2 regions of the Streptomyces sp. NPDC091416 genome follow, and region 1 is predicted to be linked to the other one. Evidence: riboswitches for the same ligand, from Rfam matches in the RefSeq annotation. Region 1 holds a riboswitch; the other holds the start of a gene.
What was found. Region 1 has a riboswitch for glycine ahead of gcvT (glycine cleavage system aminomethyltransferase GcvT). Riboswitches for the same ligand answer to the same signal wherever they lie in the genome.
Positions count from the first base shown of each region.

Region 1 (7,567 bases):
CCCACGTCGCGTTGCGCGCCGTGGTGTCGACGGTGCCGATGCCCTTGACCAGGAGCTCGTTGATCCCCTTGTCGTTGAGCTCCATCAGGTTCGTGCCGCCGGACGGCTTGATGGCCGAGCCGTTCACGATCTGGTCGAGGAAACCGAAGCCGGTCGGCCAGTCGGCACCCCAGGCCATCATCATCATGCCCGCGTTGTTCTTGTGGACCCAGTTCGGGACACCCGCGAAGTCGGTGAAGTACTTGTCCGCCGGGAACTGCTTGATCTCGGCGGTGATACCGATCGCCTTCAGGCTGCCCTGGAGCTGCGTGGCGGCGGTGACCTCGTCAGGACGGTCGGAACGTGCCGTCAGCGTGGTCTTGAAGCCGTCCGGGTGACCGCACTTGGCCAGGTGCTCCTTGGCCTTGGTCACGTCGCCCTTGCTGCCCTCGCTCGGGTACAGGTCGAACTTCTTGTAACCGGCGACGGTCGGGGGGATGACCGTGCTGGCCGGGTCGCCCTTGACCGAGCCGCCGATCGAGTCGACCATGCTCTGCTTGTCGACGGCGTACTGGACGGCCTTGCGGCACTCGGCGTTGTCGAACGGCTTCACGTTGACGTTCAGCGCCAGGTACTGCAGGGCGCCGGCGTACGGGTTGTCCGTCTTCGCCTTCTCGGACGCCTTGGCGAGCACCTTGGGCTGGGTCTTGGACTGCAGACCCGTGCCCGCGATGTCCGCGGTGGTGACGTCGTTGAGCAGGTGGTCGTCGACCGTGGTGGGGTTGACGTTGAACTTCAGCTCGATCTTGTCCGGCAGCGCCTTGCGGATCGGGTCCGTCTTGGCGTCCCACTCCGGGTTGCGGACGAGGGTCGCGCCCTTGCTCTCGTCGTACGCCGAGAACTTGTACGGACCCGAGGAGACCATCTTCTGCACGTAGCTGGCGCCCGTGTCGGCCTTCTGCTGGATCGGCGCCGTCTGCGAGAAGGCGGCGAGGTAGTCCATGTCGGCGAACGGCTTGCTGAGGTGGAAGACGATCGTCTGGTCGTCCGGCGTCTCGATGGACTTGAGGCCCTCGGCGGACTTGTCCTTGTACGGACCCTTGTACTTGTCGCCGCCCTCGAGGTACGCCTTGAAGTACGTCGGGCCGTTGGACAGGGCCTCCGGCGCGAAGTTGGAGCGCTCGACGGCGTACTTGACGTCCTTCGAGGTGATCTCGGTGCCGTCCTCGAACTTCACGCCCTTGCGGAGCGTGTACGTCCAGGTCTTGGCGTCCGCGCTGGCCTTGCCGAGGCCGGTGGCCAGGTCGGGAACGACCTGGAGGCTGTCCTTGCCGGCGGCCGGCTTGAAGGTCACCAGCGAACGCGCGTACAGGCGGGCGAAGTTCTGCACCCAGCCGTAGTACGTGTTACCGGGGTCCAGGGAGTCCGGGCCACTGGTGTGCTCGTACGTGACCGTCCCCCCCTTCTTGTCGGTCGCGTTGACGATGCTCGACAGGCCGGCGTCCGCCTTGGCGCTGCCGCCGCCGCCCTTGCCGCCGCTGTCCGAGTCGCCGCTGCACGCCGAGGCGCCGAGCGTGACCGCGACGGCCACGGCTATGGCGGCTGCTGTCTTTCTGTTCTGCATGGTGAGGAAAGCCCCCTCGCTAGTCCAGTGCGGCATTGCCGCGATTACTTGCCACGAGGGTCGAGTGCGTCACGCAGCCCGTCCCCCAGCAGATTGAAGGCCAGCACGGTGATGAAGATCGCCATACCGGGGATGACCATGAACATGGGGTCCACCTCGTAGAGGTCGACCGCCTGGGTGAGCATGCCGCCCCAGGACGCCTGCGGCGGCGCGATACCCACGCCGAGGAAGGACAGGGACGCCTCGAAGAGGATGTTCGTGGGGATCAGCAGCGTCGCGTACACGAGGATCGGCGCGATCAGGTTGGGCAGCAGCTCGCGGAAGAGGATGAACGGTCCGCGGGCGCCCAGCGATTTGGCCGCTTCGACGAACTCGCGCTCCCGGAGCGACAGGGTCTGCGCGCGGACGATGCGGCCGATGTAGGGCCAGCTGAAGAAGCCGATGACGAAGATCAGGACCGCGATCCGCAGTGTGAGCCCTTCCAGCCCAAAGGCGTTGCCCTGGAGGGAGGCGGAGATGGAGATCGCGAAGAGCAGCAGCGGGAAGGCGAGGAAGGTATCCATCAGCCGGCTGATGACGCCGTCCACCCAGCCGCCGTAGAACCCCGCCACGACGCCCATGACCACACCGATGACGACGGACAGCATCGTGGAGCCGACGGCGACCACGAGCGAGACCCAGGAGCCCTCGAGGATGCGCGCGAGGATGTCGCGGCCGGTCTGCGGCTCGACACCGAGCGGGTGGTCCAGGCTCATCCCGCCGAAGTCGCCCTTGGGCGCCAGCATGACGGGGTCGACCAGGCTCTGGTTGAACGCGTTGGGGTCGAGCCCCAGGAGCGACTGGAGCGGCTTCGACAGCACGGCGGCGAGGATCAGCAGCACGACAACGATGCCGCCGGCCATGGCCGCCTTGTCCCGCTTGAAGCGGGTCCAGGCGATGCGGCCGAGCGAGCGGCCCTCGATCTCCTTACGGCCCGCGCCTTCCAGCACCGCTTCGGGCTGTGCATCCGCCCTGGTGGTCTCGATAGGTGCCGTCATTGCGCTGGAGACCCCTCTCGGCCGGCGGTGGCCGGCCCATGACCGCCGCTGCAGCGGCTTCTTCAACCTGAATCGTGCGACGGTGCGCGGCCGTACGGGCCCTGCTCGTGAGTGGGGCGCGAAGGGCATGGAGCACCTGCTCCGTGGAGTCTTCAGCCCTTTTGCGATCACCCGCCAGACCTGACGGTGAATGTTTGCTCAAACGTGATGCGTTGAGTGATCTTCCGTTATCCGGACAGCTTGATCGAGTGAGCGGACTACTCGGCCGCTAATCCACCAGAACGGACATGACGCCCAACCGGCGCCATTGGGTGGCTATTTGGGTGACCGTGGCGGGCGCCTTGTCCGTCGAGGAGCCGTTTGTCCGGTCTGCGGGAAGGGCCCGGACGGGCTCAGTAGGCGCGCGGGGCGGGGCCCGGCGCCTGCGGGTATCCGTAACCGGGAGCGACGGCCGCGCCGCGGCCGGCCGGGGCGTGCGGCTCGCGGTCGTAGAACGGACGGGAGTTGACGCGCAGCCACATCGCGACCGGGTCGTACTCGTCGGCCATCGCGACGGTGGACACCGGGAGCCCTTCCGGGACCGTGCCGATGGACTGCTGCATCATCGCGCGCACGGCGTCGACGGACGGGCCGCTCGTGTCGTACAGATCGAGACCGATGGCGAGGTACGGGGCGCCGAGCGCGGGCTGCACCCAGGCGCGGCGCAGCGAGCGGATCGCGGGGGTGTGGTGGGCGTGCTGGGTGAGCTGGGCGTAGAACTGCGGGATCTCGATGCCGGGTTCACTGATCCGCAGCGGGCCGGCGGGCATCCGGTCCAGGCCGGTGGCGATCCGGCGCAGGTCCAGCCAGGGAATGCCGACTCCGCCGCCCGGCGCGTGCGGATTCAGCCAGATGCCCCAGCGGTCGGGGAACAGGGCGCGGGCGATGTCCCGGCCGCCGACGACCTCGTGGTCGCGGTTCCAGCCGCTGGCGGAGAGCTCCTGGGACGAGGTGACACAGGGGGCGTAGCCGAGGCCGTCGATCTCCATGTTGCCGTACTGGGCGTCGGGCGAGCCGGCCCGGCCGTGCCAGAGCAGCATCCAGATCCGGTCGGCCGCCAGTGCCTGGAGGAGGGCCTCGTACGCGTCGAAGCGCCCGGGCGTCACTTGGCGCAGCATGTGCTCGACCTGCCCGGCCGCCGCGCTGCCTGCCGCACTCACCCTGGGTCCCGCCCCTCTTCGATCCAACGTCTCGGCTGCCGCTCCCGGGCTCTCGGGGACGGCTCGGTGCCGAGGCACCAGCCATCAAACCAGCTTATGCGGCGGCCCTGACACCGACTTGACTCCGCGGGACCGGGCCGTCGTCACGCGGCGCCCCGGTCCCCGTGCCGTACCGCTATGCGGCGGGGCGCCGGTAGAAGGGCCGCACCCGTGCGCGCATCCAGTCGGCCACCGGGTCCTGGGCGACGTCGAGCAGCACCAGGTTGACCGGCCACGGCACCTCGACGCGCCCCAGGGCCCGGCCGAGGGCGTCCATGGGGGCGTTGCGCCCGGCACCGTCCCAGGTGGAGAACTCGATGCCGACGAAGAGGACGGGGTCGCCGCCCTCGATGCTGGCCAGGGCGCGGCGGGCGCTGAGCACGACGCCGCTCTCCTCGAACTCGCCGGCCGCGGCGGAGAGGAAGTCGACGGGCTCCTCCTGCCAGTCCGGTTCGTACAGGCGGACCCGGCCGCCGCTGGCCGGCCCGTCCAGTACGGTGCGCCCGGCCCGGCAGAGCTCGGCGACGGCGGGCGGCGGAAGCGGCACACCGACCGCGCCGCCCGGGTTCACCGCGATGCCGAGCTGCGGGGGCAGGCCCCGGGCGAACTCGCGTGCGGGGGCCACGGTGAACGACATGTGCGCGCCGACGACGGTGAGGAACTGCTGTTCGGAGCTGAACACGGGGACGTACGGGGCGCCCTCGACGTCCAGCGTCGGAAGATCCAGGTCGGTGGCGTCCGGCGAGCCGCCGTTGGGCAGGGGCACCCAGAGGTGGCTGCGGCCCAGCACCTCCACCAGCCGGCCGCCCGCCTCGGGGCTGCCGAGCGAGGCGCTCAGTACTTCTTCGAGCTCGTTGGCCGGCCATCCGCCCTGCGGATGGGGCCCGGCCGGTGCCGGAATGTCCACTGTTTCCCTCTCTCACCCCATGTCGTGCAGCAAGAGGTTAACGCCGCGGCCCCGCATACCCGCCAGTCGCCCACCGGCTGTCCAGCCATCGGACAGGACGTTCTCAGGCCTCACTCTGTGCGTCTGCGAATGTGATCCGCGCCAGCAGGCCCGCCGCTTCCCGGTCCAGCAGCACGGCCGAGGCGCAGCCGAGCGGCAGCAGGCCCGACTCGGTTTCCCTCAGGAGGCGTCCCACGGCCTTGCGGTGCCGGGCGAAGGCGTATCCGGACACCCCGCGTCCGCGTTCGCGCTGGCCCTCCCGCGCCGCCCGCGGGGTGACGTCGAGGAGGACGAGGTGCAGGGTGCGCCCGCGGCGCCGGGCGTCGCGGGCCAGCCAGCCCCGCACCCAGGCCTGGGTGCCGCAGTCGTGGACGACGACGGAGGCGCCGGAGCGCAGCACCCGCCACAGCCCCCAGTAGTGGGCGACGCGGACGAGCGGGCGGTACAGGGCGTACGGGAGTAAGCGGGGCAGCCGGGCGGCCCAGCGGTCCCTAGTGTCCTGGGAGTCGATGGCGTGCGCCGAGACGGCCCGGGCGATGAGCGTCGACTTGCCGCTGCCGGGCAGCCCGGAGACCACCACCACATCGCCGGCCGTGAAGTGCAGAGCGCGGGGGCTGCGCCCGTCCCGCTGCCGCAGGTCCCGTACGACGGGCGCGTGCGGGCCCACGATCTCCCTGGCCGGCGCCCCCGGCTGCGCGGGCAGTGCGCCGTGCGCGACCCCCGCGGTCGTCGCGTACCGCTGCAACGTCATCGCCCTCCCCCTGTCGGCTGACCCACACCTGCCCAAGAAGTGTAAAGAAAAGGTAATGCGGCACAACCGTCCGACCCGCCGGATCCCCCAGGAGACCTGCATCGGCACCGGCCCCCCACTCTCCCGCAATGCGTGCGATGATGACCCCGTCAACTGCATAAAGGCCGCTCGAATCCGCGCGGGAGAGTCCCGGCCCCGTGCCGGGCGCCGAAGGAGCAAGTTCCTCCCTTGAATCTCTCAGGCCCCGTACCGCGTGGATGAGGCAGATCTGAAAAGCGAGTCGCCCCGGCGACTCCACCCAAGGTGCAAGCCGAACCCCTGCGGGGTCTCTCGGCGAACCTCTCAGGTTCCGATGACAGATGGGGAGGGATCGTCCTCGTCGTCATGCCCTGGGAGCCTTCATCCATGAGCACCGCCCCCCGTCTCACCGCCCTCGATGCCCTGCACCGTCTCCTGGGCGCCACCATGACCGACTTCGCGGGCTGGGACATGCCGCTGCGCTACGCAAGTGAGCGCGACGAGCACAACGCCGTACGGACGCGGGCCGGTCTCTTCGACCTCTCCCACATGGGCGAGATCACCGTCACCGGCCCCCAGGCCGTCGACCTGCTGAACTTCGCGCTCGTCGGCAACATCGGCACCGTCTCCGCGGGCCGCGCCCGCTACACGATGATCTGCGCCGAGGACGGCGGCATCCTGGACGACCTCATCGTCTACCGCCTCGCGGAGACCGAGTACATGGTGGTCGCCAACGCGGGCAACGCCCAGATCGTCCTGGACGCGCTGACCGCGCGCGCCGAGGGCTTCGACGCCGAGGTCCGCGACGACCGCGACGCGTACGCGCTGCTCGCCGTCCAGGGCCCCGAGTCCCCCGCCATCCTGGCCGCCGTCACCGACGCCGACCTGGACGGCCTGAAGTACTACGCCGGGCTGCCCGGCACGGTCGCCGGGGTCCCCGCGCTCATCGCCCGTACCGGCTACACCGGCGAGGACGGCTTCGAGCTGTTCGTCGCGCCCGCCCACGCCGAGCAGCTGTGGAAGGCCCTCACCGAGGCCGGCGCCTCCCGTGGCCTGATCCCGTGCGGGCTCTCCTGCCGCGACACGCTGCGCCTGGAGGCCGGCATGCCGCTGTACGGGCACGAGCTGACCACGGCGCTGACGCCGTTCGACGCCGGTCTGGGCCGGGTCGTGAAGTTCGAGAAGGAGGGCGACTTCGTCGGCCGCAAGGCCCTGGAGGCCGCCGCCGAGCGCGCCGAGACCGCGCCGCCCCGCAAGCTCGTCGGCCTGGTGGCCGAGGGCCGCCGGGTGCCGCGCGCCGGGTTCTCCGTCGTCGCGGACGGCCAGGTCATCGGCGAGGTCACCTCGGGCGCGCCCTCGCCCACGCTCGGCAAGCCGATCGCCATGGCGTATGTCGACGCCGCGCACGCCACGCCCGGCACCCAGGGCGTCGGCGTCGACATCCGGGGCAGCCACGAGCCGTACGAGGTCGTGGCGCTGCCGTTCTACAAGCGGCAGAAGTAGCTTCCGCGCACGTCGAGAAGTGACGCAGTCGCGTCTCACACCGTAAGACCACCGTTCATCAGCACTCCCCCGCGTACAGGAGAATTCAGGTCATGAGCAACCCCCAGCAGCTGCGGTACAGCAAGGAGCACGAGTGGCTGTCGGCCGTCGAGGACGGTGTGGCCACGATCGGCATCACGGAGTACGCGGCCAACGCGCTCGGTGACGTCGTCTACGCCCAGCTCCCCGAGGTCGGTGACACGGTGACCGCGGGCGAGACCTGCGGCGAGCTGGAGTCGACCAAGTCGGTCAGCGACCTGTACTCGCCGGTGACCGGCGAGGTCACGGCCGCGAACGCGGACGTCGTGGACGACCCGTCGCTGGTGAACTCCGCTCCGTTCGAAGGCGGCTGGCTGTTCAAGGTACGCGTCACGGATGAGCCCGCCGATCTGCTCTCCGCCGACGAGTACACCGCGTTCTCCGGCAACTAAA
Region 1 is NZ_JBIVTU010000011.1:18,142-25,708, reverse strand. It holds gene ACIQMX_RS28930 (ABC transporter substrate-binding protein) at 1-1,603, opposite strand, end outside; gene ACIQMX_RS28925 (ABC transporter permease) at 1,648-2,640, opposite strand; gene ACIQMX_RS28920 (enhanced serine sensitivity protein SseB C-terminal domain-containing protein) at 3,033-3,839, opposite strand; gene ACIQMX_RS28915 (enhanced serine sensitivity protein SseB) at 4,015-4,785, opposite strand; gene ACIQMX_RS28910 (AAA family ATPase) at 4,889-5,575, opposite strand; glycine riboswitch at 5,745-5,837, shown strand; gene gcvT (glycine cleavage system aminomethyltransferase GcvT) at 5,981-7,096, shown strand; gene gcvH (glycine cleavage system protein GcvH) at 7,189-7,566, shown strand.

Region 2 (7,567 bases), on a different contig from region 1:
AGTTCCGTGAGTTCCTCGACCAGATCTCGCCGGAGGACTTCGGTACGAACAGCCAGTGACGTCCCAAGGGGTTCCGCCGGCGCATCCGACAAGCCTTTCCCGGTCATGAGTGACGGGAAACCACCCTCAGGGTGATTATCACTCGGCGTGCCGAGTGTGGCGATCGTTGACGCACCCCGGGTGACTGCCTACCTTCGAGTGGGCAGGTCAAGGACGGAGGTCGGCGTGAGAAGCAGCGGCGACGGTACGGCTGTGGGTGGGCCGTATCCGCAGCAGGGGAGTACAGCCGGCCACACCATCAGGCAACCGGCTGCGGCGCCGGATGCGGTGGCGGGGGACGGCGTGAAATCGGCCGGCGAGATCGGTTACCGAGGGCCGACGGCGTGCGCGGCAGCGGGGATCACCTACCGGCAGCTCGACTACTGGGCCCGTACGGGCCTGGTGGAGCCGAGCGTCCGGCCGGCCTACGGGTCGGGCACGCAGCGGCTCTACAGCTTCCGGGACGTCGTCCTGCTGAAGATCGTGAAGCGCTTCCTCGACACCGGGGTCGCCCTTCAGAACATCCGCACCACGGTGCAGCACCTGCGGGCCCGCGGCTTCCAGGACCTCGAGCGCATGACGCTGATGAGTGACGGAGCGACCGTGTACGAGTGCTCCTCGCCCGCGGAGGTCGTCGAACTGCTCCAAGGTGGCCAGGGGGTCTTCGGCATCGCCGTCGGGGTGGTGTGGCGGGACGTCGACGCCGCGCTCTCCCAGCTGCACGGCGAACGTGTGGACACCGGCGAGACGCTGATCGGGAACAACCCCACCGACGAACTGGCCCGCCGCCGCAACCGGGCGGGCTGAACCCGTGGGAGGGCGGCCGTGCCCCGGGAAACCGGGGTGCGCCGGCCGCTGTGACAGGGCGACTGTCAGTGCCGTAGGGCACCATCGATTGATGTGAGAGCCGCGCCCACCATCCTGCATCTGGACATGGATGCCTTCTACGCGTCCGCGGAGCAGGCGGCGAAGCCGAGCCTGCGCGGCAAGCCGGTCGTGGTGGGCGGACTCGGACCCCGGGGAGTCGTCGCCACCGCCTCCTACGAGGCCCGTCGTTTCGGGGTGCACTCGGCGATGCCGATGGCGCAGGCCAGAAGGCTGGCGCCGAACGCGGCCTATCTCGAGCCGCGCTTCGCGCTCTACCGGACCGTGAGCGACCAGGTCATGGAGCTGCTGGGCCGCCTCTCGCCCCTGGTGGAGCCACTCAGCCTCGACGAGGCGTTCGTCGACCTGGAGGCGGGCGGGACGGCGGACGACACGGCCTCGGCCATGGAGATCGGCGAGCAGCTGCGCGGGGCGATCGAGGCGGTCACGGGGCTCAGCGGATCCGTCGGTCTGGCCGGCTCCAAGATGCTGGCGAAGATCGCCTCCGAGGAGGCGAAACCCGACGGGATCCTGTTGATAGAGCCGGGCACGGAGCGGGCGCTGCTCGCACCCATGCCCGTACGCACCCTGCCCGGCGTCGGCCCCGCCACCGCGGACCATCTGCGCCGCGCCGGCATGACCACGGTCAACGACCTCACCGAGGCGGGCGAGGCGGAGCTCATACGGCTGCTGGGCAAGGCGCACGGCAGCTCGCTGCACCGCATGGCGTTCGGATTCGACGACCGGCCCGTGGTCGCCGAGCGCGACGCCAAATCGGTCTCCGTCGAGGACACCTTCGACATGGATCTCCACGACCGGGTCCGGGTGCGCAACGAGGTGGAGCGACTGGCAGACCGCTGCGTCCACCGGCTGAGGGAGGCCGGAAGGTCAGGACGCACGGTGGTGCTGAAAGTGCGGCGCTACGACTTCTCGACCCTCACCCGCTCCGAGACGCTCCGCGGGCCCACGGACGACCCCTCGGTCGTCAGAGAGGCTGCCGCGCGGCTCCTGGAGGCGGTGGACACGACCGGGGGCGTCCGCCTGCTGGGCGTGGGCGTCACCGGCCTCGCCGACTTCACCCAGGAGGATCTGTTCGCCCAGGCGGCCGGTGAGCGGCTGGCCGCCGAGCTCCCGGACGCCGACGTCGCGGAGCCGGGCGCGCGCGCTGCCGGGGACGAGGGAGGGCCGGAGGGCGGGGAACCCGCACAGGAGAGCCCGGAGCAGCTCGCCGCGCGGCGCTGGCCGGCCGGGCACGACGTACGCCATGACATCCACGGGCACGGCTGGGTGCAGGGCAGCGGGGTCGGCCGGGTGACGGTGCGGTTCGAGGAACCGGAATCGGCGCCCGGCCGGGTCCGCACGTTCCGCATCGATGATCCGGAACTGCGGCCGGCCGATCCGCTGCCGCTCGTGCGGAACCCGGTGGACTACTCGTCCTGGCCGGCCAGCTTGCCGAAGTCACGGTCCGGAGCGCTCTCGGCGGGCGCCGCCGAGTCCAGACCGTAGTGCCGGTAGAGCTGGAGCTCCTGTTCCGGCGAGAGATGGCGGCCGACCCCGAAGTCGGGTGCGTCCTTGATCAGGGCGCGGTCGAAGGGGATGCGCAGCGTGTCCTCGACGAATTCGCTGGGCTCCAGCGGGACGAAGGCGTCCCGGCTGAACAGCCCGGTGCGTACGGCCGCCCATTCGGGCACACCCGTCGCGTCGTCGAGATACACCTCGTCCACGGTTCCGATCTTGGTGCCCTTGCGGTCGAACGCCTTGCGGCCGATCAGGCTGCGCGGATCGATGTCGGTCTGCACGGTCCCTCCCATGGGTCACGGCTACTCCACAGGCACTACAGAAGTGCAGATCCGTGGCGTCGGCCACTCGAGATCTCCCTCGCATACCCCGCTGGTAGGCTGGCCATGGCTGCTGACCCCGTGCGGGAGAGTCCTCCGGAGAAGAAGCCGGAGGGCGCCGAAGGAGCAAATCCTCCCCGGAATCTCTCAGGCCCCCGTACCGCACGGACGAGGTCACTCTGGAAAGCAGGGCGGGTTCCGCACGGCCACGGCCGGACCGGAGTCCTCCCTCACCGACGGTGAAAGCCGGTGCGCCCCGTGGGCACCGGTGAAGCTCTCAGGTTGAGATGACAGAGGGGGAGGCCGTTCGGGCACCCCGCGCCGTGGTGCCCCTCGCAGGTCGTGACAGACCAGGAGGCCTCCATCATGACCCCCCGTCGCACTTCGCTCTCCCAGCTGGAACAGGGAATCCCGTTCGAGCAGCGCCACATCGGTCCCGATGCCGAGGCACAGGCGAAGATGCTCGCCCAGGTCGGTTACGGCTCGCTCGACGAGCTCACCGCCGCCGCGGTGCCCGATGTGATCAAGAGCGCCGAGGCCCTGAAGCTCCCGGACGCCCGGACCGAGGCCGAGGTCCTCGCCGAGCTGCGCCTGCTCGCCGACCGCAACCAGGTCCTGGCCCCGATGATCGGGCTCGGTTACTACGGCACGTTCACCCCGCCGGTGATCCTCCGCAACGTGATGGAGAATCCCGCCTGGTACACGGCGTACACGCCGTACCAGCCCGAGATCTCCCAGGGGCGCCTCGAGGCCCTCCTGAACTTCCAGACGATGGTCGCCGAGCTCACCGGACTGCCCACCTCCGGCGCCTCGCTGCTCGACGAGGGCACGGCCGCGGCCGAGGCCATGGCCCTGGCCCGGCGCGTCGGCAAGGTCAGGAACGGCGTCTTCCTGGTCGACGCGGACACCCTCCCGCAGACCGTCGCCGTCATCGAGACCCGTGCCGAACCGACCGGCGTCGAGGTCGTCGTCGCCGACCTCACCGACGGCATCCCCGCCGACCTCGCCGAGCGCGGCGTCTTCGGCCTGCTGCTCCAGTACCCCGGCGCCTCCGGAGCCGTGCGGGACATCAAGCCCGTCATCGAGCAGGCCCACGAGCTCGGCGCGATCGTCACCGTGGCCGCCGATCTGCTCGCCCTCACGCTGCTCACGTCCCCCGGAGACCTGGGCGCGGACATCGCCGTCGGCACCACGCAGCGCTTCGGTGTGCCGATGGGCTTCGGCGGACCGCACGCCGGCTTCATGGCGGTGCGCGAGAAGTTCGCACGCAGCCTCCCGGGCCGTCTCGTCGGCGTCTCCGTGGACGCGGACGGCAACAAGGCGTACCGGCTGGCCCTGCAGACCCGCGAGCAGCACATCCGCCGCGAGAAGGCCACCAGCAACATCTGCACCGCGCAGGTGCTGCTCGCCGTGATGGCCGGCATGTACGCCGTCTACCACGGCCCCGACGGGCTGCGGACGATCGCCCGGCGCACGCACCGCTACGCGGCCATCCTGGCCGAGGGCCTGCGGGCCGCCGGTATCGACGTGGTGACCGGTGCCCACTTCGACACGCTCACCGTCCGGGTCCCGGGCAAGGCCTCCGCGGTCGTCGCCGACGCCCGCGAGCGTGGCGTCAACCTGCGGCTCGTCGACGGTGACCTCGTCTCGCTGGCCTGCGACGAGACCACGACCCGCGCGCAGATCGCGGCCGTCTGGGCTGCCTTCGGCGCCGACGGCGACATCGAGGCGCTGGACGCCACGACCGCCGACGCGCTGCCCGAGGGGCTGCTGCGCACCGACACGTACCTGACCCACCCGGTCTTCCACCAGCACCGCTCCGAGACCGCGATGCTGCGCTACCTGCGCAAGCTCGCCGACCGTGACTACGCGCTGGACCGCGGCATGATCCCGCTCGGCTCCTGCACCATGAAGCTGAACGCCACCGCCGAGATGGAGTCGATCACCTGGCCCGAGTTCGGGGCGCTGCACCCGTTCGCGCCGGCCGAGCAGGCGGAGGGCTTCCTGACGCTCATCCGTGAGCTGGAGGAGCGCCTGGCCGAGGTCACCGGCTACGACGCGGTGTCCATCCAGCCGAACGCCGGCTCGCAGGGCGAGTTCGCGGGGCTGCTGGCCGTGCGCGCGTACCACCGTGCCAACGGTGACGAGGGCCGGACCGTCTGCCTGATTCCGTCCTCCGCGCACGGCACCAACGCCGCGAGCGCCGTGATGGCCGGGATGAAGGTCGTCGTGGTGAAGACCGCCGACGACGGCGAGGTCGACATCGAGGACCTCCGGGCCAAGATCGCGCAGTACCGCGACGAGCTCGCCGTGCTCATGATCACCTATCCCTCCACGCACGGTGTCTTCGAGGAGCACGTCGCCGACATCTGCGCCGAGGTGCACGACGCCGGCGGTCAGGTGTACGTCGACGGGGCCAACCTCAACGCGCTGGTGGGCCTCGCCAAGCCGGGTCACTTCGGCGGCGACGTCTCGCACCTGAACCTGCACAAGACCTTCTGCATCCCGCACGGCGGCGGCGGCCCCGGCGTCGGTCCCGTCGGCGTCCGCGCGCACCTGGCGCCGTACCTCCCGAACCACCCGCTGCAGCCCGCCGCCGGTCCGGAGACCGGTGTCGGACCGATCTCGGCCGCTCCGTGGGGTTCGGCCGGCATCCTGCCGATCTCGTGGGCGTACGTGCGCCTGATGGGTGGCGAGGGACTGAAGCGTGCGACGCAGGTCGCCGTGCTCGCGGCCAACTACATCGCCAAGCGGCTGGAGCCGCACTACCCGATTCTGTACAACGGCCCGGCGGGCCTGGTCGCGCACGAGTGCATCGTGGACCTGCGGCCCATCTCCAAGGCCACCGGCGTCAGCATCGACGATGTCGCCAAGCGCCTCATCGACTACGGCTTCCACTCGCCGACCATGTCGTTCCCCGTCGCGGGCACGCTGATGATCGAGCCGACCGAGAGCGAGGACCTCGCCGAGCTGGACCGGTTCTGCGACACGATGATCGCCATTCGCGGCGAGATCGAGAAGGTCGCCTCGGGCGAGTGGAGCGCGGACGACAACCCGCTGGCCAACGCCCCGCACACCGCGGCCGCGCTGGGCGGTGCGTGGGAGCACGGCTACAGCCGCGAGACGGCCGTCTTCCCGGCCGGGGTCTCGGCCGCCGACAAGTACTGGCCGCCGGTACGCCGGATCGACGGCGCGTTCGGTGACCGCAACCTCGTCTGCTCCTGCCCGCCGCTCGAGGAGTACGACAACTGACGCGGGATCACAGGATGTGACGCGGACACGCGTGGGGGCCGGTTCGGAGACTTCTCCGGGCCGGCCCCTTTTCCGTACGGCCGTTCAGGCCGCCTTCACCACCCGGCCTGTTCCCAGCGGCCGGTGCGGGGCGATGATCTGCCCGTCCGGAAGCAGCTCTCCGGTGTCCTCGAAGAGCAGGACGCCGTTGCACAGCAGGCTCCACCCCTGTTCCGGGTGGTGCGCCACCAGGCGGGCGGCTTCCCGGTCGGCGGAATCGGCTGTCGGGCAGGCTGGCTGGTGCTGACACATGGCTGGGTTCTTTCGCTGCGTTGAGTTGAGTGTCCTGCGGCTTGAAGAGGTGTTCATGGCCGCCCCCCGTATCGATCGGTCCGGTCCCAGTGTTGCCCTACGGACGTCGATCCGCAGGGATTTCGCAGCAGCGCTTCCACTCCTCTCAGGACGCATCACCCGCCCGGACGGTTCAACGCAACTGCACTGTCACTTCGGGTGGTTCGGGGTGGCCGGATGGGGCTAGTCCGGATGGGCAGGAGTAGCCCCCACGTGATGGCTCTGTGCCCCGCCACCGGATCCGGTGGCGGGGCACAGAGCCATCACGTGGGGGGAGCCGGGCTCAGGCGGGAGAGCCGAGCAGGGGGCCGGGGCCGGGTGCGATACGGGTGGTGATCACGGGGAGCAGATCAGCGACCCGGTGCGGACGGTGTGCCGCGATGCCCGGTGGGGCGGGAGCCAGCGGTACGAGCAGATCGGCCGGGGCGGGGGACCCGCCGGACGCGTCGGCCTCGGTGTCCCCGTGCAGCCACAGCGCCAGCATGTAGAGCTCGGGAATGGACAGCAGCCTCGGCTGGTACGGCGTCGCCGCCGCTTCCGCCTGGCGCAGCGCGAGTTCGGTCGAGGCGATGTACGGGCCTTCGAAGAAGTGCGAGAAGGCCCAGCCGTCAGGGGTGAGCATCGTCTCCGCCGCGGCGACGGCCCGCTCGGTACTGCGGATCAGGAAGCGCCATCCGGCGAGCCGGGTCGTGGGCGCGAGCCCGTCCCCGCCGATGCGGTCCAGCACATGGACGGGGAGCGGGTGTTCGGGGCTCAGCGGGCCCTGGACGGACCGCAGAGCGGGGGTGCGGGCCTCGCGGACCGCGGTCGGTGAACCGAGCGCCGCGTGAACGCTGCGCAGAGCGGGCGCGGGAGCCGGGGGTACATGCAGCGGCATAGTGGGTCGCCTCTCACTTCGGAGACACGGTGGAGCGTGGGCGGGTGCAGACGGCGCTGTCGGCGTGCGGGGCCAGAGGAGGCCGGTGACTGGGCCGGTGCGTCAACTCTCTGCCTCGTCCGCGGAGTTTATACGACACGTGTTCACGCGGTGTTTCCACTAGCCGCCACGGCTATTGCCGGCAAGGCGGTATCCGGTCTCAATTATGCGGAGATTATGCGGATTCGGTGTGAGCGGCGCAGCCACCGCCTCGGGTTTTTCCCGCGCCGCGGTAGGCTGAAACGTGTCGGCTCTTTCTCTGCCGCCCGCCGGGGAAACTGCGCGCTGCGTCATGCCGAGTGAATGTGCCCCGGGCCTCAGGCATCAG
Region 2 is NZ_JBIVTU010000035.1:10,576-18,142, reverse strand. It holds gene ACIQMX_RS41695 (bifunctional nuclease family protein) at 1-59, shown strand, start outside; gene ACIQMX_RS41690 (MerR family transcriptional regulator) at 226-846, shown strand; gene ACIQMX_RS41685 (DNA polymerase IV) at 940-2,409, shown strand; gene ACIQMX_RS41680 (PRC-barrel domain-containing protein) at 2,331-2,714, opposite strand; glycine riboswitch at 2,816-2,914, shown strand; gene gcvP (aminomethyl-transferring glycine dehydrogenase) at 3,108-5,993, shown strand; gene ACIQMX_RS41670 (DUF5999 family protein) at 6,078-6,284, opposite strand; gene ACIQMX_RS41665 (hypothetical protein) at 6,607-7,200, opposite strand.
Region 2: linked by a shared signal. The riboswitch ahead of gcvP (aminomethyl-transferring glycine dehydrogenase) and the one ahead of gcvT (glycine cleavage system aminomethyltransferase GcvT) in region 1 are both predicted to bind glycine.